2 regions of the Streptomyces sp. NBC_01803 genome follow, and region 2 is predicted to be linked to the other one. Evidence: riboswitches for the same ligand, from Rfam matches in the RefSeq annotation. Region 2 holds a riboswitch; the other holds the start of a gene.
The links. A riboswitch is a leader RNA that binds a small molecule or an ion and turns the genes downstream of it on or off. The one in region 2 is predicted to bind S-adenosylmethionine.

Region 1: linked by a shared signal. The riboswitch ahead of OIE51_RS05040 (aminotransferase class V-fold PLP-dependent enzyme) and the one ahead of thrC (threonine synthase) in region 2 are both predicted to bind S-adenosylmethionine.

The regions. Positions count from the first base shown of each region.
Region 1 is NZ_CP109073.1:1,227,326-1,242,492, reverse strand. It holds gene OIE51_RS05050 (alpha/beta hydrolase) at 413-1,276, shown strand; gene OIE51_RS05045 (GNAT family N-acetyltransferase) at 1,273-1,623, shown strand; gene OIE51_RS05040 (aminotransferase class V-fold PLP-dependent enzyme) at 2,134-3,594, opposite strand; SAM riboswitch class IV at 3,789-3,906, opposite strand; gene OIE51_RS05035 (MFS transporter) at 4,153-5,460, shown strand; gene OIE51_RS05030 (helix-turn-helix domain-containing protein) at 5,435-6,319, opposite strand; gene OIE51_RS05025 (class I SAM-dependent methyltransferase) at 6,370-7,215, opposite strand; gene OIE51_RS05020 (4-hydroxyphenylacetate 3-hydroxylase family protein) at 7,212-8,702, opposite strand; gene OIE51_RS05015 (flavin reductase family protein) at 8,699-9,262, opposite strand; gene asnB (asparagine synthase (glutamine-hydrolyzing)) at 9,259-11,118, opposite strand; gene OIE51_RS05005 (hypothetical protein) at 11,119-11,871, opposite strand; gene OIE51_RS05000 (response regulator transcription factor) at 12,087-13,037, opposite strand; gene OIE51_RS04995 (ABC transporter permease) at 13,526-14,470, shown strand; gene OIE51_RS04990 (ABC transporter permease) at 14,473-15,167, shown strand, end outside.
Region 2 is NZ_CP109073.1:2,677,431-2,692,597, forward strand. It holds gene OIE51_RS11680 (hypothetical protein) at 1-159, shown strand, start outside; gene groL (chaperonin GroEL) at 268-1,896, opposite strand; gene OIE51_RS11690 (cold-shock protein) at 2,217-2,420, opposite strand; gene OIE51_RS11695 (ubiquitin-like small modifier protein 1) at 2,844-3,119, opposite strand; gene thrC (threonine synthase) at 3,116-4,414, opposite strand; SAM riboswitch class I at 4,428-4,566, opposite strand; gene OIE51_RS11705 (glucosyl-3-phosphoglycerate synthase) at 4,794-5,759, shown strand; gene OIE51_RS11710 (alpha,alpha-trehalose-phosphate synthase (UDP-forming)) at 5,898-7,343, shown strand; gene otsB (trehalose-phosphatase) at 7,610-8,431, opposite strand; gene OIE51_RS11720 (DUF3263 domain-containing protein) at 8,454-8,717, opposite strand; gene OIE51_RS11725 (ABC transporter substrate-binding protein) at 8,751-10,046, opposite strand; gene OIE51_RS11730 (ROK family protein) at 10,312-11,289, shown strand; gene nagA (N-acetylglucosamine-6-phosphate deacetylase) at 11,286-12,476, shown strand; gene OIE51_RS11740 (hypothetical protein) at 12,454-13,371, opposite strand; gene cdgB (diguanylate cyclase CdgB) at 13,474-15,081, opposite strand.

The DNA of each region.
Region 1 (15,167 bases), 1.5 Mb from region 2:
CACCCTGGTTCGAGTGTGCGCGTGTCCGGACGTCCAGTCCTCAGTCATCTGACGGCACTGGAGCGCTCCAGGAGACCGACCCTGCTCACTCGCGCACGAGGAGTGCGCGGAGCGTCACGAGTTCGTGTGCCCGGTGGACTGTTCTGTCGCCTGGCCGATCGCTGTCCCGCGATCCGCCGGCCCCGTCCCTGGGCCCCGCCTCGACACGACCAACGCGAACCCGATTCACACAGGTTTGTCCGATGAAGGCGGAGGCGAGGCGGGGGACGGCCACGACAATGTGCGCTGTCGGGATACCGCCACTGCACACGCGGTCATCCCGCCTGGGGCACTCGCCCTAGCTTGAGGCTGACGCCACCCATTCAGGGAGTCGGAACGATATGACTCCGTCTCCGAAGTGAGGACATCTGTCGTGTCAGCATCGGCCGATCTCGAAACCATCGAGCGCATCAACGCGGGCGACCGCATCCCTGTCGTGTTCATTCACGGTCTCTGGCTGCTGCCCAGCAGCTGGGAACGGTGGGCGCGGGTCTTCGAGTCGGCGGGCTATGCGCCCCTGACACCGGGTTGGCCCGACGACCCGGACACTGTCGCGGAGGCCAACGCCCATCCCGAGGTCTTCGCGGGCAAGAGCGTGGGGCAGGTCGCCGACCACTTCGCCGGGCTGATGGAGCGGCTGAAGCACAAGCCGGTCGTCGTCGGGCATTCCTTCGGCGGGCTCATCACGCAGATGATCGCCGGGCGGGGGCTGTCGGCGGCCTCGGTGGCCATCGACCCAGCGCCTTTTCGCGGTGTGCTGCCGCTGCCGATCTCCTCGCTGCGGGCGGCGAGCGTGGTCCTGGGAAACCCGGCCAATTACCACCGGGCCGTTCCGCTCACCTACGACCAGTTCCGCTATTCCTTCGCCAACGCCGTCGGCGAGGAGGAGGCGATGGAGCTGTACGAGCAGTTCGCGGTGCCCGCGCCGGGGGAGCCACTGTTCCAGGCGGCGGTGGCGAACATCAATCCGTGGACCGAGGTGAAGGTCAACACCCTCAATCCCGAGCGTGGTCCGCTGCTCATCATCTCGGGCGAGAAGGACCGCACCGTGCCGTGGGCCATTGCCAACGCCTCATACAAGAGGCAGGAGCGTAACGAGAACGCGGTCACCGAGATCATCGAGATGAAGGGGCGCGGTCACGCACTGACCATCGACAGCGGCTGGCGCGAAGTCGCCGACACCGCACTCTCCTTCGTCAAGCGGTTCACCACTGACGGCGAAGAGGGAGCGTCATGAGCGACATCGGTATCGACATCAGCGACGTCAGGGACCAGGGTCTCCTGGTCGGGCGTCTCGACGGCGAGATCGTCGGCTTCATCCAATACTTCGTCCTGCGGGAGCCGCAGCCGGCACTCGTGCCGGTCCACACCGTCGTCGATCCCGAACACACGGGCAGGGGCTACGCGGGCGCGCTGGTGCGCGAGTTGTATCGCATGGCCGCCCGTGAGGGGGTCGCGGTCGCGCCTTTGTGCTCGTACGTCGTGAAGTGGCAGGCAGGTCATCCCGAGGAGGCACCCGCCGCCACCGGGGCACTGCTCGGTGCGGCGCGGGCGGCCTTCGTCGCCGACCCGGCCAGGTGGTGACGGAGAACCGCCCTCGGGATGCCGGGCACTGCCCGGCATCCCCAGTTCCGCTGTGCGCGCGAAGGCCGTCAGCCTCTCCACGCCATGGCGCCGCGGATCGGCAGGTGGAGTACTAGCCGTGCCGGGATGTCGGCGTGCCGCGCGTCGGGCCGCGCGGGCTCGCCGCTGAGGCGGGGCCAAGGCACGGGGTTGGCGGATCGCCGGACTCCCTCTCAGTCGCTTGCCGTCACCGCCGCGGTGGCGAAGGCGCCTGCCGGATGAACTCTGTTCGCCTCTTCTACCGCACCGGAGGCGCGCTGGGGGAGGCCAGGGGAGTCACCAACGCCCTCCTTTCGCTCCTGCTGACCAGTCAGGAAAACGTGGGCCTCGGCGCGAGACGCACTCCAGGACGGATCGATGGACGAGAGCGCCGGCCGCGCGATGTCCTCGCACTCGGCGGGTGGGCGGCGCGGCGCCGGCCGGTGGGCGACGTGGCCGAGGGTGGACGTGCTTGCCGGCTGTCAACGGGCCTCACCCGGCTGTCAGTTCGGCCGTCGCGCGGAGGAGGCGGTCGATGTGTCCGGGCGGGGTGCCGGTGCCGAAGCTGACGCGGATGGCCTGGAGCGGACCGTCGCAGTCGGCGGGCTCCTCGCCGAGCAGGGTGCGGACCAGGGGGTGCGCGCAGAAGAGGCCGGAGCGGACGCCGATTCCGTAGCGCTCCGACAGGGTCCGGGCGAACTCCGCGCTGTCCCAGCCCTCGACGGTGAAGGACACCACGGGCACCCGGGGGGCGTCCGGACCGAAGAGGGACAGGGTGCGGACGGCGGGGAGGGCGTCGAGGCCGGTCCTCAGACGGCCCAGCAGGTGGTCCTCGTCCGCGACGAGCCGGTCGAACCCGGCCCCGGTGAGGGTGCGGCAGGCGGAGGCGATGGCGTAGGCGCCGATGACGTTGGGGGAGCCGGCCTCGTGCCGGGACTCGTCGGTGTGCCACTCCACCGCCACGCCGCCGTCGGGGCGGCGGGACACAGTGCGGCTCGCCCCGCCGCCCGCGAGGTACGGGTCGGCCGCCGCCAGCCAGTCCGCGCGGCCCGCGAGGACGCCGGAGCCGAACGGCGCGTACAGCTTGTGCCCGGAGAACGCGACCCAGTCCACGTCCAGTGTGGCGATGTCCACGGGCCGGTGCGGGGCGAGCTGGGCGGCGTCCAGGACGATCCGCGCGCCGTGCCGGTGGGCGGCGGCGGCGAGTTCGCGGACCGGCCACAGCTCGCCGGTGACGTTGGAGGCGCCGGTGACGCACAGCAGCTTCGGTCCCGGCGGGGCCGTCCGCAGGGCCTGCTCGGTGGTGCGGACGGCCTCCTCGGGGGAACGGGGCGCGGGCAGGAAGCTCACGTCCCGGCCGCGCCACGGCAGCAGCGCCGCGTGGTGCTCGGTCTCGAAGACGAACACGCGGGTCCCGGCGGGCGTGGCGGCGGCCAGCAGGTTGAGCGAGTCGGTGGTGGAGCGGGTGAAGACGACCTGGTCGCCGGGTCGGCAGCCGAGGAAACGGGCGACGGCCTCCCGGCTCTCCTCGAACAGCCGGGTGGAGAGCAGCGACAGGTGTCCGGCTCCCCGGTGGACGCTGCCGTAGTAGGGGGCGTAGGCGGCGATGTCGTCCCAGACCTGGCGCAGGGCGGGGGCGCTGGCCGCGTAGTCGAGCGCCGCGTACTCGGCTTCGCCGCCGTCCGCGAGCGGCACCCGCACTCCGGCGCTGAGCACGGCCGGAGGGGCGGGGACGGTGGTGGTGGTGGCGGTGGCGGGCGCGGTGACGGTGGCGGTGGTGACGGGCGCGATGGCGGCGGTGGTGGCGGGCGCGGTGGTGGTGGCGGTGGTGCCGGTGGTGGCGGGCGCGGTGACCGTGACGGCGGTGGTGGTGGTGCCGGTGGTGGCGGGCGCGGTGACCGTGACGGCGGTGGTGGTGGTGCCGGTGGTGGCGGGCGCGGTGGTGGTGGTCATGGTGAGTCTCCCGGAAGGCATGACGATCCGTCCGGCGGACGCCGCGGCGGGGTCGCCGCACCGTGTCGGGACGGGGAAAGAAGGCCGGGCGGGACACGTGGTGCCGGCCGCCGGACCGCGGGGGATCGGGTGAAGGCCCTGGGAAGAAGTCCCCGGGCCTAGATCATTCGCCGACTCATGGCGTGCTCCCTGAAATACCGCGCTTGCCGCGGACCTTGCTGTCCACGGCCCGGTCATCACCCGGGGCACCCCGCCACGGAAGGAGGGTTGCCGGACAGCGGGCCGGGGCCGTTGTCGCTGTCACTCGTGACCTTGGGCGCCATCCTGCCACCGCCCGCCACCGGCCGTCGCCCCCGTCTCACTCTCCGGACGCAAGGGTATGAGTGGCGGTCACAGGATGATCGCCTGGCTGGTTGCCGCCGCGTGGGGCCGCCCACGATGACCTGGCCGGGCGGCCCCGTCCCCCCGCCGGAGCCGCACTCCGCGCCGCCCGGCCCCGGCGGGCCGCGTGCCGTGCCGGGACGCGGCTCCGCGCCGATACGCGAGGTGGTGATCCGCTTGAGCGGCGTTTCCCCGACCGAGTCCGATCCGAAGTCCGGTGTCGATCCCACCGCCGATCCCGCCGCCGATCCGGGTGCCGATCCGGGTGTCGAGCCCGCGTCCGCCGGTCCGGTGGAGGGGTTCGACCGGCTCCGCTACGCGGGTGTGTTCGTGCTGCTGTTCCTCTTCGGGACCGAGACCTTTCTCATCTCACCGCTGTTGCCCACCATTTCCGACGACATCGGTGTGAGCGAGGCAGCCGCCGCGTCGAGCGTCACCGCCTACGTCCTGGCGTACGCGGTCGCGGCACCGTTCCTCGGGCTGCTCAGCGACCGGTTCGGCCGCCGCCGCGCGCTGCTCGCCGGGACCGCGCTGTTCGCGGTCTCCAACGCCGCCGCCGCGCTCTCGACCAGCCTGGCGCTGCTCGTCGTCTCCCGGGCGCTCGCCGGGCTGGCCGCCGCCGCGGCCGGGCCGGCGATCTGGGCGCACATCTCGGAGTCCACGTCGGACCGGGTGCGCGGCCGGGCACTGGGCCTCGGCATGGCGCTGTTCTCCTGCGGCCAGGTCGTGGGCGTGCCGCTCGGCGGTCTGCTGGCCGGTGTGGCGGGCTGGCGTTCCGCGTTCTGGGCGCTGACCCTGGGCACCGCCGCGGCCGTGCCGCTGCTGCTGCGGCAGGTCGGGCCCGCCGCAGGGCGGGGGGTGCCGGTGGGCGCGATCCGGGGCGTGCTGGCCGCGTGGCGGGTGCCCGCGCTGCGCGAGGGGCTGCTGGTCAACACGGCGTTCAACGCGGCCAACCTGGGCGCGTACACGTTCCTCGGCGCGCTGCTGGTCGACCGTTTCGACCTCTCCGTGGAGGCCCTGGGCCTCGTCGGGGTGCTGGTCGGGGCCGGGAGCGTGGCCGGGTCGCTGCTCGGCGGGCGGCTCGGCGACCGGTTCCGCGCGGCGGGGCGCACGGATCTGCCGCTGCTGGGCCTGTGGGGCCTGCTGCTGGCGGCGGGCATCGCCGTGGCGGCCACGGGTCCCGGCCTGGTTCTGGCGCTGGCCGGGGTCACCCTGTGGTTCGTCGCGAGCGGTGGCTTCGTGACCGATCAGCAGACGCTGGCGGGCACGGCCGCGCCGGAGCTGCGGGCCACGTCCAGCGCGTGGCTGACCTCCACCATGTACGCGGGCACCGGCCTCGGCGCCTGGGCGGTCGGCGCGTTCGGCGATGTGGCGGACGGCGTGCTGGCGGTGGGCGCGGGACTGGCCGTGCTCGCGGCGCTCGGCGGTCTGCTGGTGGGCCGGGGCGCGCGGGCGGCGGTCAGCCGGCCCGCCGGTCAGGAGTAGCGGAGGACGGCGTCGGGACGGCGCGCGGCCCCGGCTCGGCCAGGGCCGCCATCCGCGCCCGGTCCTCGGCCGAGTCGGGGGTGAAGAGCAGGACGAGCGCCGAGGGGTCGTCGACCGGGTGGAACGAGGACAGCGCGAGCTGGATGCGCTGCCCGGTCCTCGGCTCGACCGTCACCGTGCGGGCGGTCAGCTCGGCGACCGAGCGGCAGCCCCACCAGTGACGCAACTCCGGAGCGTCCTCGTCCAGCTGACGGTAGACCTCGCTGGTCCTCGCGTCGGCGAGGGCGGGCCCGGCCTGAGCGCGGAAGTGCTGGAAGACGTTCATCGCCAGCGGCTCCCAGTCGTGCATGACGGTGCGCAGCCGCTGGTCGGCTGCCATCAGCCACATCAGGTTGCGGCGCTCGGCCGGGATCGTCTCGGGCGCCCCCCACAGGGCGCTCCAGGCCGTGTTCCAGGCCAGCAGATCGAAATACTGGTCCAGGAGCACCGCCGGGCTCGCCGGCCACGAGTCGAGCACCGGCTGGACGGCGGCTGTCAGCCGCCCGCGGCCGTCCCCGCCGACCGGTCCGGCGGGCTCGTGGTATCCGGCGAGCCGCATCGCGTGCCGGGTGCCCGCCGGGTCCAGGCGCAGGGCTCGGGCGACCGCCTCCAGCACCTGCCGGGAGGCGGTCACCCGGCCCTGCTCCAGCCACGTGTACCAGGCCAGCCCCACGCCGGAGAGCGAGGCCACCTCCTCGCGGCGCAGCCCGGGGGTACGCCTGCGTGCCGTGGCGCTCAGTCCGACGTCGCCGGGCTTCAGCAGCTCGCGGTGGGCACGCAGGAACGCTCCGAGTTCCGTGCTGGGGCGGGGAGTTGACATCGGTGAACGCTCCTGGGCGGTGGGACGGGCAAGGGGGCGGAGGCGCGCGGTCAGGCGCGAGGTGTGAGCCGCCAGAGTCGCACGGGCATGTCGCTGACCCGGCCGCGCTCCTCCTGGCGCCGGGCGGCGGCTTCCCCGACGGCGCGGAAGAACTCCTCGCGCCGGGCGGGCGTGACGAGGCCGCTGTAGTAGTCCCCGAAGGTGGCGGCGTGGAAACGGGTGTACTGCGCGGCGTCCGCCACGGTGACCACGGCGTCGCGCTCCCACGTCCCGTCGGTGCGGAAGTCCCGTTCCAGCAGGGCCGCCAGATCCTCGACGGTCCGGGTACGGGTGGCGATGGGCAGCACCCCGCCACCCGCGAACAGGGCGGGGACGTCCGCGCGCGGCACGCCCAGGGCGGTGAGGGCGTCGCGGACGATGTCGTCCTCGCCGCCCAGGCCGTGCTCGTCGCGCGCGGGGTGGTAGGTCGTCAGCAGGAAGTGCCCGCCGGGCGCGAGGTGTTCGCGCACCCACGCCAGGACGCGGTCCTCCGTGGGGTACAGCCAGTGCAGCACCGAGGTCATCGTCACCACGTCGGGTCGGTGGGGCACCGGCGCGGGGGCGTTCAGGTCGGCCTCGGCCAACGCGACCCGGCCGCCGTGGGGCTTCAGGCGCGCGGCGGCCTCGGTGATGCGGTGGGGCGAACGCTCCAGGCCGACCGCCAGCTCCAGCGAGGGGAAGCGGTGCAGCGCCGCCTCCAGCAACTGGCCTATGCCGCTGCCCAGATCGACCAGGGTGGCGGGCTCGCCCGGGATGTGGTCCAGTACCCAGTCCCGGTCGTGCTCCTGGCGGAGTCGGCTGGCGTCCGCGTAGCCGGACAGGGTACGGGCCTGGGCCTCGACGGCTGATGTCGTCATCGCTGTGCCTCCAAGGGCGCGGTCGGGGACTGGGTCGGGGACGGGGACTGCGACAAGGCCCCGGGGGGCTCGACCAGCCGCCGCAGCCGTTCGCGCGTGGCGCTCTGGTCGTAGCGCTTGAAGAGGTTGATCCGGTTCCGGGTCAAGTCCCCGCGGTGGACATACTCGTAGAGGTCCTGGCGCTGGCCGAACCCGTCGCCGGTCAGCTCCCAGGCCAGGCGGAACAGCCGCGACTTCCGCTCGGCGTCGATGCCCCGGCCGCGCATGTACCGGTCGAGGTGCGGGCGGAGCCGGGGGTGGGCGAGGTCGCCCGCGGTGGGCTGCATCAGCAGTCCCGACGCGCCGATCTTCCGCACGATCTCCACGGCGCTGCCCGCCACTTCGGCGGACCACACGCGGCTGGCGGCTGTGTCGCCCGGCGCGAGCAGCCCGCTGTCCGTCGTGGTGGCGCGGCTCTCGGCGGCGTCCAGGAAGTACTCGGTCAGCTCGGCGTAGCCGGCCAGCCGCCCCAAATCCTCCTGGACGTTGCGGAAGCCGTCGACGCCGATGCTCTCGGCGACCAGGGTCGCCGTCGCGAGCAGCGTGCGCAGCCGCTCCCGGAACCGGACGTGCCCGATGTACGCGCTCCAGGCGTTGATCCGGCCGAGGCCGGTGCGCGCCAGGTCGCCGTCGCGGAGCAGGAACACCCGGTCCCAGGGCACCAGGACGTCGTCGAAGAACAGCATGGCGTCCTGCTCGTCGAAACGGGCGCCGAGCGGGTGGGCGTGGCCCCAGGGCTCGCCGCCCAGCGGCTCGCGGCACAGCGTGATCAGGCCGGGCGTGTTGAGGGGCAGGGCGAACCAGACGACGAACTGCTCCGCGCCGCGCTGGGCGAACGAGGCCGACAGGTAGACCAGCACCTCGTGCGCCAGCGGGGCCAGGGTGGTGAGCTGCTTGGCGCCGCGCACGACGATGCCGTGCTCGTTCTCCTCCAGCACCCGCAGGGCGAGGTCCGGGTCGTCCACGGGGTCGGCGGAGCGGTCGATCTGCGGGTCACCGAGCGCGTGCGACAGCACCAGGTCGTTCTGGGCGCAGTACCGGTACCAGGCTTCGGCGTTGGCCCCGAAGCCGGCCCGGTTGGCCTCCAGCCGGTGCCGGAAGTCGTAGACGCCGACCGCGATCGACGCCATGAACGCGGGCGAACGGCCGTGCTGTCCCAGCGATTCGGCGTGCCAGAACTCGGCGCTGCGCCGCTGGAGGCGCAAGTCCTCCAGGCTGTGCGGCGGTTGGTAGCCGCGGGCGAGGCGGTCGCCGGTGTCCGGGTCGACCCAGGTGAGCAGGTCGCGGTGTTCGGGGGCGTGCTGGAGGTCGAGGAGGCGGGCCAGCTCGTCCACGGCGGGCTTGAACGCGGGGTGGTCGGCCGGGCTGGTGACGCGCTCGCCGTCCAGGTACAGCTCGCGGCCGTCGGCGAGCTGGGCCCGGTAGCGGTCGCCGGTGAGCAGAGTCATGCGCGGGCTCCTGCGGAGGTCGGGTTCGGGTGGTCGGTGGGGTGGCCGGGGCCGGGGGACCGGTACCGGCCGTCGTGGTAGACCAGCGGGTCTCCCGGTACGGCGTCGGCGGCGGCGACGAGGCCGACGAGCAGGACGTGGTCGCCGCCCGGGAGCACGCCGTGCAGCCGGCAGTCGAACCAGGCCAGGCAGCGTTCGAGGACGGGCACGCCCGTGGTCCCGGGCCGCATCGGCGCGGTGGTGAAGCAGCCCAGGGCGCGTCCGGCGCCCGGGGAGGCGAAGCGCCGCGCCAGTGGCTCCTGGTCGGCGGCCAGCACGTTCAGCGCGAAGCCCCGGCCGCCCCGGACGGCGGTCACGATGGGGCTGCGGCGGTCGACCGCGACGCTGACCAGCGGGGGGTCGAGGGACAGCGGACACAGCGAGGAGACGGTCTTGGCGAAGACCTCGTCGCCGTGCCGGGCCGTCAGCAGCGCGACGCCGGTGGTCCACGACCGTGCCGCGTGGCGGTAGGCGTCGGCCGGGCCGGGGGCGCGTCCGGCGCGCGGGAAGCCGCCGCTCACCGCAGGCTCACCCGGTAGGCCCGGAGCCATTCGTCCACCTGGACCAGGTGGTCCAGGCCGCCGACGGGGTTGGGCGCGGTGCGCGGGCTGGGCAGCGGGCGTCCTTCGGCGAGTGCCCGGCGCACCGCCGCCCGGTCGACCAGTTCGAAGACCGGTGCGTGCGGATCGGCCAGCAGCTCGTGCGCCCGCGCCGTCAGCACCTCGGTGTACCGCACGGCCGGGGTCGACGGGTAGCCGCTCTTGGGGCGGTCCGTCACCCGCTCCGGGAGCAGGTCGCGCACGGCGTCCCGCAGCAGGCCCTTCGACCGGCCGCCGGGCGCCTTGAGCGCCCACGGCACGTTCCACACGTACTCCACCAGCCGGTGGTCGCAGAATGGCACCCGGACCTCCAGGCCGACCGACATGCTCACCCGGTCCACGCGGTCCAGCAGCGGCGGCAGCCAGCGTGTCAGCGCGAGGTGGAACACCTCGCGGACGCGCCGCTCCGCGTCGCTCTCCGCGCCGTGGTCACCGGCCCACTCCGGCAGCGAGGCGAGCGTGTCGCGGTACGCCGCCGCCGTGTACTCCTCGGGCCGGACCCGGGCCCGCACGTCCGGCCGCAGCAGCGCGGCCGGAGTGGTGCGGTCGTGCAGCCAGGGGAAGGTGCCGGAGGCGAGCGCCGCCGCGTCGTGGAAGTAGGGGTAGCCGCCGAAGATCTCGTCCGCGGCCTCGCCGGACAGCGCCACGGTGGATCGCCGCCGCACCTCGCGGAAGAGCAGGTGCAGCGAGGCGTCCATCTCGCCCCAGCCGGGCCGGTCCCGGGCGCGCAGCACGGCGTCGCGGGCGACCAGCAGGTCGTCGTCGGGGATGACGACGGAGGTGTGCAGGGTGCCGATGTGCCTTACCGCGGCCCGGACATACGGCGCGTCGTGCGTGGTGCGCCAGGCGTCGGGCGCGCGGTCGGAGCTGCCGGGGAAGTCGACCGAGTAGGTGGTCACCTTCCCCCGGCCGGTCCGCTCCCGCGCCGCGGCGGCCAGCGCGGTGATGGCGCTGGAGTCGACGCCGCCCGACAGCAGGGTGCACAGCGGGACGTCGCTGAGAAGCTGGCGCTCGACGGTGTCGGCGAGCAGCGCGCGCACGGTCTCCCGGGTGGCTTCCGGGCCGTCGGTGTGCGGGCGGGACTCCAGCGCCCAGTAGCGGTGTTCGCGGGTGACGGTCTCGCGGACCGACACCAGGTGGCCGGGGCGCACCTCACGCAGCCCGCGGAAGACGCCGTGGCCCGGGGTCGGCGCGGCCGGCAGGGCGAACAGTTCCGCGATGCCCTCGGTGTCGAGCTCGGCGCGGAAGAGGGGACCGGCGAGCAGCGCCTTGGGCTCCGAGCCGAACTGCACGCCGGTGGCATGGGCGTGCCAGTACAGCGGTTTGACGCCGAGGTGGTCGCGGACGAGGAGGAGTTCGCGCCGGTGGGTGTCCCAGAGCGCGTAGGCGAAGATGCCGTTGAACCGGCGGGGCGCGTCGGTCCCCCACTGAAGGTGGGCGCGCAGCACGACCTCGGTGTCCGAGCGGGTCCGGAAGACATGCCCGAGGGCATTCAACTCGGCCCGCAGCTCACGGTAGTTGTACAGCTCGCCGTTGTAGCTGAGCACCGCGCGCGGGTCATCGGGGCCGGCGCCGGGGCCGGTGTCGGTGAGGGGTTGGGTGCCGCCGTCGATGTCGATGACGGAGAGCCGGCGGTGGCCGAGGGCGGCGTGCCGGGAGAGCCAGACACCTCCGGCGTCGGGGCCCCGGCAGGCCAGGGTGTCCGCCATGGCCCGCACGGCGGGCCCCCGCTGCCGCAGGTCGGCGTCCCAGTCGATCCATCCGGTGATGCCGCACATCTAGTCCTCCCTCGGGGTGTCGGCGCCCGCCTGGCGGGGGGCGGTCGCCTCCCACCGGCAACCGTGGCCGGTGGGTCCGCCGCGCAGCCGGTGCGCGGGCACGAAGCCCTTGGCGCGGATGTTGGCGGACAGGGCCTCGGTGCAGTACGTGCACGGGGAGGCCAGCGTCAGACGGACGCCGTTGCGGCGGGCCTGTTCGCGGTAGTCCCAGATGGCGCAGTGCGTGATGGTGACGGCCGCGTGCTCGGCCGAGGGCTGGTCGTCGTCATCGAACTCGTAGTCCGAGCCGTAGAGTTCGGCCTGGCGGGCGATGCGGTGGATGGGGTCGGCCGCGCCCCGGCCGTGGTCGGTCTCGACCTCGCGGTGTACCTCGGCGTTGGCGCGGGCCCAGTCGGCGAGGACCTGTTCGCCGTACCGGTCCACCAGGAACCGTTCCATCAGGGCCTGTCCGCGGAAGAAGATCCGCTGCCACGCGTACGGCGGGGCGTCCGGGGCGGGCAGGTCGGCGAAGAGTTCGGCCTGCAGCGCGAACCAGGCGGTCAGCCGGACCTCGTCGCCCAGCGAGACCAGATAGCGGGTCAGGCCGGCCTCCGCCTCGTGCAGCCGCTGGCGCCACAGGGCCGAGCGTTCGGTGTCGGGCATCGATCGGTAGGGGGAACGGGGGGAGTCGTCCCTGGGGAGGGCCGCGCCCAGCAGCGCGGTGCGGGGCGCGGGTCTGAAGGGCTGTTCGGAAGATCTGTGCCCGTCGCTCATGGAGGGCTCCTTGTCGGGGGGTTACGGACGCACTGATCTCGTTCGCCGATCACGCTAGGCAGCGCGCCGTGGCGCCAGAAGCCCCAAAGGGCGACGGCGGCGGCGACGAACGGCGACGGCGCATGCTCCGAAGGTCGCCCCGCGCCGCGCGCCCCGCCCGCTCCGCCCCCGGATCTCCGGGGGCGGAGCGGGCGGGGCGCGCGGCGGGCGCCGGCTCAGCGGGCCAGGCCGTGCCGGTGGGCGTAGAGCGCGGCGCGCAACCGGTCCGACTGGCCGATCTTGCGCATCGCCTGGGTCAGGTGCTTCTTCACCGTCGCCTCGGCCAGGGCCAGTTCGCGGCCGATCTCGGCGTTGCTGAGCCCCCGGGCGAGCTGGGCGAGCACGTCCCGCTCCCGGTCGGTGAGCCCGCAGTGCTGCGGCGGCGGCTCGGCGGCGTGGCCCACCAGGCTCGCCGGGTGGGTCCGGGCCGACGGGGGAGCGGGCAGGAAGACGGTCCCGCCCGCGGCGGCGAGGGTGACGGCGGCGATCAGCCGGTCCTCGGCCAGGTCGAGCGAGACGCAGCCGCTCGCCCCGGCCAGCAGCACCTGCGCCGCCTCGGCCGGCCCCTCGGCCCGGCGCAGCAGCAGCACCCGGGGGCCGTCCGTCCCCTGGGAGCCTCGCAGCCGCGCGACGGCCGCGAGGTCGTGGGCGAGCGAGGCGCCGGGGCCCAGGAGGATCACGTCGGGCCCGACCCGCCGCACCGCCCCGTACGCCGACGTGGGATCGCTCGTACCGCCGACCACCACGATGTCGGGGGACGCGGCCAGGACGCTGCGCAGTCCGGCCCCGACCACGGGCCGGTGCGCGATGAGGAAAACGCGGGTGGCGGTCGCCGCCCGGCGGGCGTTCCACCCGCAGATGGGGTGGCCGCAGGTGCAGCCGGGCGACTCGGCGCGCGGCCGGCCCGGCATGGTCTCGGGCTCCGCGAGGAGCTGATGACCGGCGATCAGGTCCAGCGGGTTGTCGATCTCCGCTTGGGGGGTCGGGAGTGTCTGGCAGGACGAATGGGCCGGATGCGCCTGGTGCGTGGAGGCTCTGGGGGCGTCGGCGCGGGACGCGCGGCGGCCGAGGGCCGGACGGGACAGCCGTCCGGTGCCCTGTGCCGCCAGCTCGGTCAGTGCGGCCACCGTGAACCCCCGCGGGCGCGGAAGGCGTTGTCGCTGAAGTGCGGCATCGCGTGCGTTTCCTCTCGGATATGGCGAGGCCGTGCCCTTGGGCACGGCGTTACGGCGAAGAGGAAGGGCGCTGTCGGTGACGACCGGAAGTTCAGCGCCCGGCGCGCGGGCGACACAGCTCGTCGAAGCACCTGCGGTGCCACGAGCCGCCGATACCGACCAAGGTGAAGTCGGTCCGCCAATTTGTCATATGTCAATACTACTTGGGGCCAGTTTCCGTGGTCAAGGATATGTGAGCGCCGTGTGAGGGGGCAGCGGCGTACCGGGTCCGCCCGGTCCTATGAGCAGGGGTAACAGCATGAATCCCTGACTGGCTATCCCCGCTCCCCGGCCCGCACCCTTCCTTCCGCACCCGCCATCGGAAGGAAGCCAGCCATGTCCGCCCCCGCTCACCGCCCCGCCGCCGGTTCGCCCGGCGCACCGCCCCGGCAGGCGGCGGGATGAGGCTGTTCCTGGCACGCCGGCTGCTGCTGTCGGTGCCCACCCTGCTGGGCGTCACCGTCGTCGTGTTCGCCACCGTCGCGCTCGTCCCCGGCGACCCGGTCAGCACCTTCCTCGGGCCCGGGGCGCCGGCGGAGGCGCGGCACGAGCTCACCGAACGCCTCGGGCTGGACCGGCCGCTGCCTTTCCAGTACCTCGCGTGGCTCGGGCACGCCCTCAGCGGCGACCTCGGCGTCTCCATCTCCGGCCAGCGCCCTGTCACCGACTTCCTGTTCCCCGCGCTCGGCCAGACGCTGATCCTGGCGGGGGCCTCGTTCGTCCTCGTGCTCATCGGCGGCGTCGCGCTGGGCGCGCTCGGCGCGCTGCGACCGCGCGGCCTGCCGGGACGGCTGTCGGGCGCGCTCAGCACCCTGGCCGTCTCCGCGCCGCAGTATTCCGTGGCGCTGCTGCTCATCGCCGTCTTCGCGGTGGAACTGCGCTGGCTGCCCGCGGGCGGCACCCACGACGTCTTCGGCGGCGGGGGCGGCGCCGACCTGCTGCGCCACCTCGTCCTCCCGGCCGTCGCCGCCGCGCTGGTGCCGCTCGGTCTGACCGCCCGCGTGTTCCGCGCCGCGCTCGGCTCGGTTCTCGCCGGTGACCTCCCCGACAGCCTCCGGGCCCGCGGCCTGAGCCGGCCCGCCGTGCTGCTGCACTGCGCGCACAACGCCGCCCCGGCCCTGCTCACCATCGCCGGACTCCAACTGGCCTATCTCCTGGAGGGCGTCGTCTTCGTGGAGACCCTGTTCGCCTGGCCCGGCGTGGGCCGCCTGCTCTACGAGGCCCTGGCGGCCCGCGACCTCCCCCTGATCCAGGGCGGGGTCCTGGTGGTCGCGGTCGCCTTCGTCGGGATCAACATCCTCGTCGACGCCGCGCACGCGTGGATCGACCCGAGAGTGCGGAGCTGACGATGACCGCACCCGCCAACCCGACCCCCGTGGCGCCGCTCCCCGTGGCGCTGACCCCCATGACGGAGACGGAGACGGCGAACGGCCGACGCCTGGACGCCGGACTGCTGATCCCGGCCGCGCTCGCCACGCTGCTGCTCCTGGCGGCCCTGGCCGCCCCGCTGCTCGCCCCCTACGACCCCGCCGCCGGGTCGCTGGGGGACCGGCTGCTCGACCCCGGCAGCCCCGGTCACCCGCTGGGCACCGACGGCCAAGGCCGGGACGTGCTCAGCCGGCTGATCTGGGCCGCCCGGCCGTCTCTCATCGGCGGCCTGGTGCCGGTGGCGGTGGCCACGGTGCTCGGCAGCGCGCTCGGTATCGCGGCCGGTCTCGGCGGGCGCCTTACCGAGCAGGGCCTGCTGCGCTCCCTCGACGTGCTCTACGCGTTCCCCGGCCTGCTGCTGGCCATCGCCGTCGCCACCGTGCTGGAGGCGGGCGTGGGCGCCACCGTGTTCTCCCTGTCCGTGGTGCTGACGCCGGTCGTGACCCGCGTCGCGTTCACCGAGGTCCAGCGGATCCGATCCGCCGAATACCTGGAGGCCGCCCGCGTGAGCGGCGCCGGACGCGCGGCGATCGCCGTCCGCCAGGTGCTTCCGGTCATCGCCCCCGTCGTGCTGGCGTACGCGTCCTCGCTCATCGGGCTCGCCATCGTCTACGC
Region 2 (15,167 bases):
AGCTTCGGAGTCAAGGCCGCCGCCACCGTCGGAATCCTCACCGCCGTCGCGGTGATGGGGTCGGCCGGCTCGGCTTCGGCGGTGGAGGTCGACCTCGGTATCCAGCCGACCGTGGACGCCTTTGTCGCCCTGCTGGAGAGCCTCGGCATCTACCTCTGATCTTCCGCATCACGCACCACGCATGACAACGACGAGGGCGGCACCCCCCATCCGGGGGGTGCCGCCCTCCTCACCTGTCCGGCGGAGCCGGCGAGGCGTGGCGCGGACTCAGAAGTCCATGCCGCCGCCCATGCCGCCGGCCGCGTCGCCCGCACCGGCAGCCGCCTTCTCCGGCTTGTCGGCGATGACGGCCTCGGTCGTCAGGAACAGCGCCGCGATGGAGGCGGCGTTCTGCAGCGCGGAGCGCGTGACCTTGGCCGGGTCGATGATGCCCGCGGCCAGCATGTCCACGTACTCACCGGTGGCGGCGTTGAGGCCGTGGCCCGGGGTCAGGTTCCGCACCTTCTCCACCACGACACCGCCCTCAAGGCCGGCGTTCACGGCGATCTGCTTCAGCGGGGCCTCCAGGGCCAGCCGGACGGCGGCGGCGCCGGTGGCCTCGTCACCCTCCAGCTCCAGCTTCTCGAAGACGCTGGACGCCTGGAGCAGGGCCACGCCACCACCGGCGACGATGCCCTCCTCGACGGCGGCCTTGGCGTTGCGCACCGCGTCCTCGATGCGGTGCTTGCGCTCCTTCAGCTCCACCTCGGTGGCGGCACCGGCCTTGATGACGGCCACGCCGCCGGCCAGCTTCGCCAGCCGCTCCTGGAGCTTCTCGCGGTCGTAGTCCGAGTCGGAGGACTCGATCTCGGCGCGGATCTGGTTGACCCGGCCCTGGACGGCCTCGCTGTCACCGGAGCCGTCGACGATCGTGGTCTCGTCCTTGGTGATGACGACCTTGCGCGCGCGGCCCAGCAGGTCGAGCGTCGCGTTCTCCAGCTTGAGGCCGACCTCCTCGGAGATCACCTGGCCGCCGGTGAGAATCGCGATGTCGCCCAGCATGGCCTTGCGGCGGTCGCCGAAGCCCGGGGCCTTGACGGCGACGGACTTGAAGGTGCCGCGGATCTTGTTCACGACCAGGGTGGACAGGGCCTCGCCCTCGACGTCCTCGGCGATGATCAGCAGCGGCTTGCCCGACTGCATGACCTTCTCCAGCAGCGGAAGGAGGTCCTTCACGTTGCTGACCTTGGAGTTGACGATGAGGATGTAGGGGTCCTCCAGCTCGGCCTCCATGCGCTCCATGTCGGTCGCGAAGTAGGCGGAGATGTAGCCCTTGTCGAAGCGCATGCCCTCGGTGAGCTCAAGCTCCAGCCCGAAGGTCTGCGACTCCTCGACGGTGATGACGCCTTCCTTGCCGACCTTGTCCATGGCCTCGGCGATCAGCTCACCGATCTGGGTGTCGCCGGCGGAGATGGAGGCGGTCGAGGCGATCTGCTCCTTGGTCTCGACCTCCTTGGCCTGGTTCAGCAGGGCCTCGGAGACCTTCTCGACCGCGGCCTCGATGCCGCGCTTCAGCGCCATCGGGTTGGCGCCGGCGGCGACGTTGCGCAGGCCCTCACGGACCAGCGCCTGCGCCAGGACGGTCGCGGTCGTCGTGCCGTCACCGGCCACGTCGTCCGTCTTCTTGGCTACTTCCTTGACCAGCTCGGCGCCGATCTTCTCGTAGGGATCCTCCAGCTCGATCTCCTTGGCGATGGACACACCGTCGTTGGTGATGGTGGGGGCGCCCCACTTCTTCTCCAGCACGACGTTCCGGCCCTTGGGGCCGAGTGTGACCTTGACGGCGTCGGCGAGCTGGTTCATCCCGCGCTCAAGGCCGCGCCGCGCCTCCTCGTTGAACGCGATGATCTTGGCCATGTGAAGTGGTCCTCCCAAACCGGCGTGGGGTTGCTCCGGACCGCGCTGGCGCCCGCGACGGACGGCCCCCGACCTGGCGGTTCCTTGCCCCGCCCGGCCTGTGGACCTCACCGAACCGGTCCTTACTTCTGTCACTCTCACCTGCAGAGTGCTAATGCCCAATGATTAGCACTCTCCCCCTTCGAGTGCAAGCGCATCGGAGGGTGACGCCGGGTGCCGCGAGGGCGGGAGAGCGGACCGGGGGGCGAGCGGGACACATGCCAGGGCCCGCACCCTGATCGGGTGCGGGCCCTGGGACGTGAAGCGGTACGGTCGGCGGTTCAGGCGCTCACTCGGACCATGTCGGCCTGTGGCCCCTTCTGTCCTTGCGAGATCTCGAACTCGACCCGCTGCCCCTCTTCCAGGGTGCGGTACCCGTCCATCTGGATCGCGCTGTAGTGGACGAACACGTCCGCACCACCGTCTACCGCGATGAAGCCGTAGCCCTTCTCCGCGTTGAACCACTTGACGGTGCCCTGAGCCATTCCAAACTCCCCATGTTGCTGGCCCTTTCACGGGACCGCACTTCGCGGGCCCGGGTCAGACCTCTCAGACTCCACCCCCTGGCGGTTGGGGGTGTGCGCCGGAACGCGTCGACCGCCGCTGAATGTATCTGGACGGACGCCCAGTGCAACAGGCCATTCGGGAAGGAATTCTTGGCCACCCAGAACGGGCAAAGACCGCATAAAAGCATAAAGTTGAATGTTTTTTGCGTACCCAAAAGCGCTAACCCGACAATTGGTGCACCAATTTTCATCATCTTCTTAGTGCGAAGTGACGAGAATTCATATGCGGGTGGCACAATTACGCGATGAGACGAGGGCCACTCTAGCGCCCGCTCGCGACCGACCGCCCCGCGCGACCGGGTCGCGGGAGGCGGTCGTGGAGTCGCTGTGAAGGCGGGGCGGTCAGCCGCCCGCGACGGCCGGGATGATCGAGACGCCCGCGCCGTCCGGGGTCGGCGTCCGCAGACCTTCCGTGAAGCGGACGTCGTCGTCGTTCACATAAACGTTGACGAATCGCCGCAGCTTGCCGTCGTCGTCCAGCACCCGGCCGGCGATGCCCTGGTGCTTCCGGTCGAGGTCGGCGAGCACGTCACCGAGCGTCTCGCCCTCGGCGGCGACCTCCGCCTTACCGCCGGTGTACGTGCGCAGAATGGTCGGGATTCGGACGGTAACACTCATGATGCGAGGCCAGCCTCTCGGAACGCGTCAAGATTCGGACGAATGATGGCGGAAGGACGAGCGGTGGACTCCACCGCGTCCAGAGTCTTCAGACCGTCACCGGTGTTGAGGACGACCGTCGTCAGCGAGGGGTCGAGAGCGCCGGACTCGATGAGCTTCCTGGTCACCCCGACCGTCACCCCGCCCGCGGTCTCCGCGAAGACGCCCTCGGTGCGCGCCAGCAGGTGGATGGCGTCCACGACCTGCTCGTCCGTGACGTCCTCGATCGCGCCGCCCGTACGCCGTGCGATGTCCAGCACATACGGGCCGTCCGCCGGATTGCCGATCGCCAGCGACTTGGCGATGGTGTCCGGCTTGACCGGCCGGACCACGTCGTGGCCCGCCTTGTACGCCTGCGAGACCGGCGAGCAGCCGGCCGCCTGGGCGCCGAAGATCTTGTAGGGCTTCTCCTCGACCAGCCCGATGGCGATCAGCTCCTTGAGCCCCTTGTCGATCTTGGTGAGCTGGGAGCCGGAGGCGATCGGCACCACGAGCTGGTCCGGCAACCGCCAGCCGAGCTGCTCGCAGATCTCGTAGGCCAGGGTCTTGGAGCCCTCCGCGTAGTAGGGGCGGAGGTTCACGTTCACGAAGCCCCAGCGCTCGCCGGCCGGGTCGCCGATCAGCTCGCTGCAGAACCGGTTCACGTCGTCGTACGTGCCCTGGATGCCGACCACGTCGCCGCCGTACACCGCCGCCATGACGACCTTGCCCTGCTCCAGGTCGTGCGGGATGAAGACGCAGGAGCGCAGCCCCGCGCGGGCCGCCGCCGCGCCGACGGCGCCGGCCAGGTTGCCCGTGGAGGAGCAGGAGAGGGTGGTGAAGCCGAAGGCGCGGGCGGCCTCCACGGCGTTGGCCACCACGCGGTCCTTGAAGGAGTGCGTGGGGTTGCCGGAGTCGTCCTTCACATACAGATCGCCGGTGACGCCCAGCGCGGCGGCGAGGCGGTCGGCCTTGACGAGCGGGGTCCAGCCGGGGTTCAGATTCGGCTTGTCCGCCACGTCGGCGGGCACGGGGAGCAGCGGTGCGTAACGCCAGATGCTGGCCGGACCCGCCGCGATCCGGCGCCTCAGCTCTTCGGGGTCGCCGCTGGGAAGGTCGTAGGCGATCTCCAGCGGCCCGAAACAGGACGCGCAGGCGAAGATCGGGGCGAGCTCGAATCGCTCGCCGCACTCCCGGCAGGACAGCGCCACGGCGGGACCCAGGTCGACGGCGGGGGTGGCGGCGCGCGCGCCGCCCTTCTGAGTGAGCACAGACATGTGCGAGGCCCTCTCCTCATCTTCCCCGCGACGGCTCTCGTCGCAGGACGGATTTGGCACCTTCCCCACCGGGAGCCTCGCGTCTTCACGAGACCGGCGGAAGGGTTGCCGGGGCTTCAACGGGCCGTTCCCTCTGCCCCTCTGGATGAGCGGTATGTGGTTGTATGCGCGGCTTCCCGATATGCGGAGGACACCTGCGCTGTTCGAGACTGTAACGGACGGCCCGCACAATGGCCCGGGCCGTCCGATCCGCGAGACACGGGATGAGACCGCGAGATCACAGAAGAAACCTGGTCTCACTGGGTTCGGACCCCGCCAGGAAGGGGCAGATACGGCCATACGGAGTAAATGTGGCCGAACGCGAACAGGAGCGACATTCGTGCTGGAAGAGGCAGAGGAGTGGCTGAGCCGCCGGTCCTGGGACGCCGCTGACCGCTCTATGCCGCAGCTGTTGAACGCGAAGCGGGCAGCAGGCGCGGCAGGCAGCATCAGCGTGGTCCTCCCCGCGCTGAACGAAGAGGCGACCGTCGGTGCCATCGTGGAAGCGCTGCGGCGCGACCTCATGGAGGACGTGCCACTGATCGACGAACTGATGGTGGTGGACTCCGGCTCCACCGACCGCACCTCGGAGGTGGCCGCCGCGGCGGGCGCCAAGGTCGTGCACCGCGACGAGATCCTGCCGCGGATGCCGACCGTCCCGGGCAAGGGCGAGGTGCTGTGGCGCTCGCTCCTGGCCACGAGCGGCGAGATCGTCTGTTTCGTCGACGCCGACCTGAAGGACTTCGACTCCAGATTCGTCTCGGGGATTCTCGGCCCCCTGCTCACCGAGCCGAGCGTGCAGCTCGTGAAGGCGATGTACGACCGGCCGCTGGGCGACAAGCCGGCGCAGGCCAAGCAGGGCGGCAGAGTCACCGAGCTGGTGGCCCGCCCCCTGCTGAATCTGCACTGGCCGCAGCTCGCCGGTGTGGTGCAGCCGCTCGGCGGGGAGTACGCGGCCCGTCGCTCGCTGCTGGAGCGGCTCCCGTTCCCCGTCGGGTACGGCGTGGAGCTCGGGCTGCTCATCGACACGCTCAACCTGATGGGGCTCGACGCCCTCGCCCAGGTCGACGTGGGCGTGCGCAAGCACCGGCACCAGGACGGGCAGGCCCTGGGCCGGATGGCCGCCGCGATCATGCGCACCGCGCAGAGCCGGCTGCCGGGTTCGGTGATGCCCATCAGACTCGGGCTCACCCAGTTCGAACGCACGGACGACGGCGGTTTCTCGCCGTCGACCCACGCGATCAACGCGGAGGAGCGGCCCCCGATGGCCACCGTCCCCGAGTACGCCGCCCGCAAGGCGGCCTAGCGAGATCGCCCCAGCGGCCCCCGGTCCACCCCCACAGGGGTGAACCGGGGGCCGCTGTGACAGGTGACACGTTTCCTGAGCCGTGGGACTGGCTAGCCTCCGCCCGAGACGCGCCCCCTGGTGGACGGAGACCGACGGATGAGCGCCGAGGCGACGAGCCACACGGATCAGGTGCTGGTGGCCTCCAATCGCGGCCCCGTGAGCTACGGGATCGCCGAGGACGGCTCGCTCACCGCCAAGCGCGGCGGCGGCGGCCTGGTCTCCGGGCTGAGCGCGCTGGGCACCGCGGCCGGCACCTGGGTCTGCGCGGCGCTCGGTGACGGCGACCGCGAGGCCGCCCGACGGGCCGGCCCCCGGCTGGACCCGGCCGACACGGGTGGGCAGGCGGTGCGGATGCTGGACATCCCGGCCGGCACGTTCGACGCGGCGTACAACGGGGTCGCCAACTCCGTGCTGTGGTTCGTCCATCACCTGCTGTACCAGACGCCGCTGGAGCCGGTCTTCGACACCGGCTTCGAGGAGCAGTGGGCCGCGTACGAGACGTACAACCGGGCCTTCGCCGACGCCCTGGCCGACGAGGCCGCGCCGGGCGCGGCCGTGCTCGTGCAGGACTACCACCTCTCGCTGGTCCCCGGCCTGCTGCGCGAGCGCCGGCCCGACCTGCGGATCGGGCACTTCTCGCACACCCCCTGGGCGCCGCCCGAGCTGTACGCGGTGCTGCCGGACGCGATCGCGCGGCAGGTGCTGCTGGGCATCCTGGGCGCGGACCGGGCCGCCTTCCTCACCCACCGCTGGGCGCGGGCCTTCGCGGACTGCTGCGCGGCCGTGCTGGGCGCGGAGGTGGACGGGCTGTCCGTCACCTACGAGGGCCGCACGACGCGGCTGGGCGTGCACGGTCTGGGGGCGGACGCCGACTTCCTGCGGGAGCGGGCGTTCCGTCCGGACGTGGACGAGCGGCTGGCGGCGCTGCGCGAGGAGGTCGGCGACCGCCGGACGATCGTGCGGGTGGACCGCACGGAGCTGTCGAAGAACATCGTGCGCGGCCTGTACGCCTACCGCCGGCTGCTGACCGACCGCCCGCAGTGGCGCGGCCGGGTGACGCACGTGGCGTTCGCGTATCCGTCGCGGCAGGACCTGGCGGTCTACCGCGAGTACACGGCCGAGGTCTCCCGGGTGGCGGACGAGATCAACGCGGCGTTCGGCGCGGACGGCTGGACGCCGGTCGTGCTGCACGTCAAGGACGACTTCGCCCGTTCGCTGGCGGCCTACCGGATGGCCGACGTGGCGTTCGTGAACCCGATCCGGGACGGGATGAACCTGGTCGCCAAGGAGATCCCGGTGGTCTCCGAGCGGGGCTGCGCGCTGGTCCTGTCCCGCGAGGCGGGCGCGGCGGCGGAGCTGGGCGAGGACGCCCTGCTGGTGAACCCCTACGACATCGCCGCCACGGCCGAGGCCCTGCACCTCGCCCTGTCGATGCCCCCGGACGAGCGCGCCCAACGCTCCAAGCGCCTGGCCGCCACCGCGACGGCCCTGCCCCCCCAGGCGTGGTTCCTGGACCAGCTCACGGCCCTCCGCGAGATCTGACCGCGACAGCGGAAGGAACGGCCCCACGCGGCCCCCACGCGGCCCCCACCGGGCGGTCGCGGTCAGCGCGGGTGGTGCGGCCCACACGGCCAGGAGGGCGGCGACACCTCGCGAGCCGTCACGGTCGGGACACCCACCACCGCCGACGGGACGCCGGGCCCACGCCGGGCGACCCGCGCGTCCACGACCGGCCGCCGCCCGACGGGCGACGCCAGGGACACACCCGAAAGACGCACCCCCACGCGGCCCACACCGGGCGGTCGCGGTCAGCGCAGGTGGTGCGCCAGGGTGGTCAGGAGGGTGGCGACGCCCTCGGGGCCGTCCACCGTCAGGTCGGTGGCCGCCGCCAGCTCTCGCACCTCGGCGCTGCCGCTGCACACCCGCAGGCCGGCCACCCCGGTCTCGGCGAGCTTGGTGACCGCCTCGAAGGCGGCGAGGTCGCCGAGGTCGTCGCCCGCGTACAGCACCGACGCCGCGCCCGTGTCGCGGGCCAGGGCGGTGAGGGCCGCGCCCTTGTCCATGCCCGGGGGGCGCAGCTCCAGGACCAGGCGGCCCGGCTCCAGCGTCAGGCGGTGGCGCGCGGCCAGCTCCGTCATCGGCTCGCGCAGCGCGGCGAACGCGCCCGCCGGGTCGTCGGCGCGGCGGGTATGGACGGCCAGCGCGTTGCCCTTGTCCTCGACGAACGCGCCGGTCTCCGCGACCAGCGCGGGCAGCTCCGCGCGGGCGGCGGCGACGCCCGCGTGCGGCGGCGGGGTGCGCAGTACGCCGGTGGCCGCGTCCCAGCGCTCCGCGCCGTACGCGCCGAGCACCACCAGACCGGCCAGCTCGGGGTGGCCCGCGAAGCCGCCGAGCCGCACGGCGACCCCGGCCGGGCGGCCGGTGACGATGGCGACGGCGGCCACCCGCCCGGCGAGCCGGGCCAGCGCGGGCACGGCGTCGGGGTGGGGTCTGGCCTGCTCGGGGTCGGCCACGATGGGGGCCAGCGTGCCGTCGAAGTCGAGGGCGATCAGCGCCCGCCGGGGCTGATCGAGGAGTGCCGCGAGGCCGGCGCGGCCGGCGTCCGTCACGGGTACGGGAAGGCTGCCCATGTACATGACCTTACCGACGGCCTCAGCGGCGCTCGCGGCGGGACTCGCGCAGTCGGCGCAGACGGTTCACCGTCACCGGGTCGTGGGCGAGGGCGCGCGGATCGTCCAGCAGGGCGTTGAGGAGCTGGTAGTAGCGGGTGGGCGAGATCCCCAGGCGCTCCCGGATGGCCCGCTCCTTCGCACCGGCACCCGGCCACGCGGCGCGCTCGACGGCGAGGACGGCACGGTCCCTTTCGGACAGCCCGTCCGCGTCGTCACCGCCCTCGTCGTGGTGCTCGGTGGTCATCCGGGCAGTTTATGGGGTCGTTTCCAGACGAATTCATTCCTCGTCCCGGTCGAGGGCGTCCGCGTCGCTCTGCAGCCGGGAGAGAACGCCCTCCACGTCGCCGCCGGGGCGCACGGCGTCCCCGATGACCTCGGAGATCAGGCCCGCGACCGTGGTCCAGGACACCTTGCCCGCCGGGAGGAAGGTGGCGCCCGGCAGCTCGTTCAGGAACGGCCGCAGCCGCCGGTTCTCCGGCGAATCGCTCTCGCTCATCGTGTGCGCGGCGGGCGTGGAGACGGGCAACAGGCGGAAGCGCTCGGCGAAGGTGCTGACGTTGCGGTGCTCGCTGAAGAGGTAGTTGAGGAACGTGGCGATGTGCTCCTGGTTCCCCCGCTGCTTGAAGCCGAGCAGCCAGGAGGCGTCGCCCATCACGGACAGGCTGGCGCCGCGCCGACCGGGCATCGCGGACATGCCGTATTCGACGCCGCCCTGCTCGGCGTAGCCCATCAGGAACGGGTCCCCGGTGAGCATCCCGACCCGCCCGGCGGCGAACGCCTCGTAGACCGCCTGGCGCGTGGTGTCGCCGGGGGCCGCCCCGCCGGTCCGGTCCGCGCCGACGAGGTGGTCGCGCAGCCAGGTGAACGTCCAGGTGTTGGCGGGCGATTCGATCGTGTAGCTGCCGGTGGGGTCGGTGAGCGTGCCGCCGCCGGCGAGCATCCACATCAGCGCCTCGGCGTTCGCGTCGTCATGGCCGAACGCGAGCCCGTACGGCTGCTCGACACCGGCGGCGCGCAGCATGTCGGCCGCGTTCAGCAGCTCCTGCCAGTCGCGCGGCGGGGTGTCGGGGTCGAGGCCGGCCTGCGTGAAGAGGTCCTTGTTCCAGAAGAACGTCTGGAGGTAGGCGACGAACGGCATCCCGTACTGGACGCGCCGCACCTCGCCCGCCGCGGCGATCGAGGAGGGGAAGTCGGACAGCACCGGGATGGTGAGCAGGTCGTTGGCGTCGTAGAGCTCGCCCTCCCGGGCGAAGTCCGCGAACATGTAGAGCTGCGCCATGTCCGGCGCGTTCCCGGCGCCGATCATCCGGGCCACCTCGTCGTAGGTCGACTGGTAGGGGATGGCCGTGACCTCGACCCGTATGTCCGGGTTGATCTCGCGGAAGTCGGCGGCCAGGTCGTTCCAGAACTGCTCGACGCTGCCGCCGCCCACCAGGTCGGCGAACTCGGTCACCACCAGCCTCAGCACCACCTCCCCGCCGGCCGAATCGCTGCCGCAGGCCGTCGCCGTTGCCGTCAGGCCGAGGGCACTGGTGAGCCCAGCGGTCACGCCCATGAATCGCCGACGTCGCACGTCACTTCCCCTTTGTGTTTCCTGGTCAACGGAATCTCACGAGGCGCACACGACCCCCGTCGGCGCCCAAATTCCAGAGTCTGCCTCCCCCTCATCCGCCACAGTGGGCAGCAGTGGTATCGGTTTGGCAACACCCCTTGCACGCAGCGGGACGCGCTGCACGCCCAGCCGCCCATCTCCCCCGAAGCGGCCGAAATCCTCGCCCGCCCCGGATCGGGTCGTGTGGACTAGACCTCTTCTCCCCTCTCGGGTGAGACTGGCGCGTGTGACTCTCCAGGACACCGAGCAGGACTACGCGATCGCCCTCGACGTGGGCGGCACCGTGCTGAAGGCCGCGCTGACCGGACGGGACGACGGACCGCTGCACCAGGCGCGCCGGCCCACGGCGGGGACCGGCGACCCGGCCCACGTGGTGGCCGGAATCCTGGACTTCACCCGCGAGCTGTACGACGCGGGCACCGCCCGCTTCGGCCGGCCGCCGGCCGCCGCCGGGATCGTGGTGCCGGGGCTGGTCGACGAACGGGCGGGCCTCGCCGTCTACAGCGCCAACCTGGGCTGGCGCGACGTGCCGCTGGCCCGGCTGGTGAGCGAGCGGCTCGGCGGCGTCCCGGTGGCCCTCGGCCACGACGTGCGGGCCGGCGGCCTCGCCGAGGGCCGGCTGGGCGCGGGCGCCGGGCTGAGCCGTTTCCTCTTCGTCGCCCTGGGCACCGGCATCGCGGGCGCCATCGGCGTCGACGGCCGGATGGAGCCGGGCGCGCACGGCGCGGCCGGTGAGATCGGCCACATCGTGATCCGGCCCGGCGGTGTCCGCTGCGGCTGCGGCCAGTACGGCTGCCTGGAGACGGTGGCCTCCGCCGCCGCGGTCGGCCGCGCCTGGGCCGCCGCCTCCGGCACGCCCGGGGCCACCGCCGCCGACGCGACGGCGGCCCTCGCGGCGGGTGACGGGCGGGCCGCTTCGCTGTGGCGGGAGGCGGTGGACGGCCTCGCCGACGGGCTGCTGACCACCGTCGCCCTGCTGGACCCGGGCGCCGTCGTCATCGGCGGCGGGCTGGCCGAGGCGGGCGAGACCCTGCTCGACCCGCTGCGCACGGCTCTGGCGGCGAAGGCCACGTTCCACCGGCTGCCCACGGTCGTCCCGGCGGCGCTGGGCGACTCGGCCGGCTGCCTGGGCGCCGGTCTGCTGGCGTGGGAACGCGCCGGCCTCGGCCCGGCGGCCCCGGCCATCGCGGAGGTGACCCGATGAGTCGCGTGGTGCTCGCCGGGGCGCGCGTCGTGCGACCCGTAGGCGTCGACGCGGGCGGCCGGGTCACGGTCGAGGACGGCCGGATCGTCGCGGACGCCCGCCCGGCGGAACACCGCCCGGCGGAGAGCTCGCCCGTCGTGGACCTGACCGGGCACTGGCTGGTGCCCGGCTTCGTGGACCTCCACGCGCACGGCGGCGGCGGCGCGTCGTTCTCCGCCGGCACGGCCGAGGAGGCGCTGCGCGTCATCCGCGCCCACCGGGCCCACGGCACGACCACCATGGTCGCCTCCACCGTCACCGGCGACCTCGGCGACCTCGCCGCGCAGGCCGGCACGCTCTCCGAGCTGGTGGAGCAGGGCGACCTGGCCGGTATCCACTTCGAGGGCCCGTTCATCGCCGCCGGCCGCTGCGGGGCCCACGAGCCCACGCTGCTGCGCGACCCGGACCGCTCGGCCGTCGGCGAGCTGATCGACGCGGCGCGCGGGACGGCCCGGATGCTGACGCTCGCGCCCGAGCTGCCCGGCGGTATCGAGGCGGTGCGGCTGCTGCGCGACCACGGTGTGATCGCGGCCGTCGGCCACACCGACGCGACCTACGAGGCGACGCGACGGGCCGTCGAGGCGGGCGCCACCGTCGCCACCCACCTGTTCAACGCCATGCCGCCGCTGGCCCACCGCGCGCCCGGGCCGATCGCCGCGCTGCTGGAGGACGAGCGGGTCACCGTCGAGCTGATCAACGACGGCACGCATCTGCACCCGTCCGTGCTGGGGCTCGCCTTCCGCTCGGCGGGAGCGGGCCGGGTGGCGTTCGTCACCGACGCCATGGGCGCGGCCGGGATGGGCGACGGCAGCTATCCGCTGGGCCCGCTGCGGGTGGAGGTCGCGGGCGGCGTCGCCCGGCTGGCCGAGGGGGGCGCCATCGCGGGCTCCACACTCACCCTGGACCGGGCGCTGCGCCGCGCGGTGACCGTCGACGGCCTGCCCGTCGCGGAGGCGGTCCGGGCGCTGTCGGCGACCCCGGCGCGGCTGCTGGGCGTGGCCGACCGGGTCGGGTCGATCGAGGAGGGCAAGGACGCCGACCTGGTAGTTCTGGACGAGGAGTTCGCGGTGGCCGGGGTGATGCGCGGCGGGGAGTGGCTGAGCGGTCCGCCCCGGCCGACGGCCCTCAGCTCTCCTCGTGGTCGCTGATCCAGAGCTGGTCTATGGCGACGTCGCAGGGGCGGTCACAGGTGAGCGTGACCGTGTTACTGCCCTGGACCAGCTCGACCAGGTTGAACGTGCGCACCCAGCTGTCGTCGAAGGCGTCACTCGCGGTGGAGTAGTCCTGCATGTCCACCGGGTCGGTGCGGGGCGTGCCGTTGACGGAGAAGCCCATGGCCTGACCGTCGGTGATCGTCGAGTACCCGGTGTAGAGGTAGTACTGGCCCGGCTCGCCCTCGAAGTCGAACGTCCAGGTGATCGTCGCGTTCGGACGGCCCTGCACCGCGATGTAGGCGCCGGTGTCCGAGCGGGCGTTCTGGAAGGTGGACTCCAGGGCCGCGCCGTTGCCGAACTGAAGCCGCGTGAGGTCGGCCACGGGCAGGTCCGGGGCCTCGGTCTCCTCGTCGGCCGGCGGGTCCGTCGGGTCGTCGCCGTCCTGCTCGTCGTCGGCGTTGCCCGTGGGAGCGGACGACTCTCCGTCGTTCGCCCCCTGGTTCTCCTCGCCGCCGCTGAACAGGATCGCCGCGCCGACGCCGAGCACCACGGCCAGGACGACCGCGATGGCGCCGATCAGCAGCCCGTTCCGGCGCTGGTCGGGCCCCGGCGCGCGGCGCCGGTCGTGCGGCCCGCCACCGTTCGGCGGCCTGCCGCCCACCTGTGTCTCGGGCGCCGCGTAGCGGGCGTCCGGGCGCGCCGGTGCCTGCTGCTGCCGGTATCCCTGCTGGCCGCCGAAGGTCCGCTCCCCCACCGGGCGGACCTGGTTGTACGACGGCTGCCGCAGGGTCTGCTGCGGCGGCGGCGCGTCGCCCTCGGGACGGTACAGGTACGCGAACGGGTCGTCCGGCTCGTCGGGCGTGCCCCTGCCGCTGTTCCCCGCGCTCATCCGACTACCGCTCCTTAGTCACCGCTTTTCCCCCACCCTGGTACGGCTGCCGAGCCTACCCCGTTCGAGCGAACGGCCGGGACCGTTCCGGAACGCTCCGGCTCAGCCCGCGCGTCGTCTGCCCTGGGAGCGGGAGCGCTTCTCGATGTACATCCGCTGGTCGGCGGATTCCAGGACTTCTTCGGTGGTCATCCCGCAGGCCGCCCAGCCGATGCCGAAACTCGCGCCCACCCGCACGGCGCGGCCCTCGACCCGGATCGGCGGGATGATGCCGTTGCGCAGCCGGACCGCCAGGTCCGACGCCTCCGCCGGGCCCAGGCCCTCGGCCAGCACCACGAACTCGTCCCCGCCGAGGCGCGCGACCGTGTCGTTGTCCCGCACGCCCTGCTCCAGGCGGCGGGCGACCTCGACCAGCACCGCGTCGCCGCAGACATGGCCGAAGCGGTCGTTGATCGATTTGAAGCCGTCGAGGTCGCAGAAGAGCACCGCCAGGCCCTTGCCGTCGCCGCCGGGGGCGTCCGGCGCGACGACGTGCTCGTGGTGGTCGTAGGCGCGCGGCGGCGGGGTGCCGTAGCCCTCGAACGCGTCGGTGACCCGGTCGGCGGCCGGGGCGGTCCGGCCGAACCGGTCGGGTGTCGTGTCGCATATCCGCCCGCCGAGCCGCGCGCGCAGCTCGGCGCTGTTGGGCAGGCCGGTGAGCGAGTCGTGGCTCGCGCGGTGGGCGAGGGCGAGCTCGTGGCGCTTGCGCTCCTCGATGTCCTCGACGTGGGTGAGCTGCACCTGCGGGCCGTCGGCGGCGTCGGCGACCACCGAGTTGCGCAGGCTGACCCAGACGTACGAGCCGTCGCGCCGGGCGAGCCGCAGCTCGGCCCGGCCGCCCTCGGCCGAGGTGCGCAGCAGGACGCCGGTGTCCTCGGGGTGGACGAGGTCGGCGAAGCTGTAGCGGCGCAGCACCGAGCCGGGGCGGCCCAGCAACCGGCACAGCGCGTCGTTGACGCGGATCAGGCGGCCGTGGCTCTCGCCGCCCACCTCCGCGATGGCCATGCCGCTGGGCGCGTACTCGAACGCCTGCCGGAAGCTCTCCTCGCTGGCCCGCAGCGCCTGCTGCTCCCGCTCCAGACGGATGAGCGCCCGCTGCATGTTGCCGCGCAGGCGGGCGTTGCTGATGGCGATGGCGGCCTGGGAGGCGTAGAGCTGGAGGGCCTCGCAGCCCCAGGGCCCGGGACGGCGGCCGTTGCGCGGCTTGTCGACCTCCAGCACGGCCAGCAGCTCGCCGTCGGAGGCGTACATGGGGGCGAAGAGGCGGTCCATCGGGTGCCACTCGTCGGGATAGCGCGGGGCGGGCCCGGTGGTGTGCCACTGCGGGACGTCGTCGTGATCGAGGACCCAGCCCTCGGTGTACGGGATGAAACGGAGCTCGCCCCAGCGCTCGCCCATGGACAGGCGGCGCTCCCACGACTCGCGGGAGCCGGTCCGGCCGGCGATGGCGGCCTCGGCCTTGTCGCTCCCGGCCACGGCGGCGACCAGCAGGTCGCCGTCGGGTCTCACCAGGTTCACCGCCGCCAGCTCGAAGCCGAGTGCGGCGACGGCCCCGTCGGCGATGGTCTGGAGGGTGTCGGCCATACTGCGGGCGGTGCTGAGCTGAGCGACAACCTGGTGCAGCTCCCGCAGTGAGGCGAGGCGCACATATGGCTCCGTCTCCGTTTCCATCACTCCCCCGGGCGCGAAATGCACGTGCAGATATACAGGCCACTGAATCACAGCGAGCTGCCCGCTAGGTACACAGGGTCAGCAAT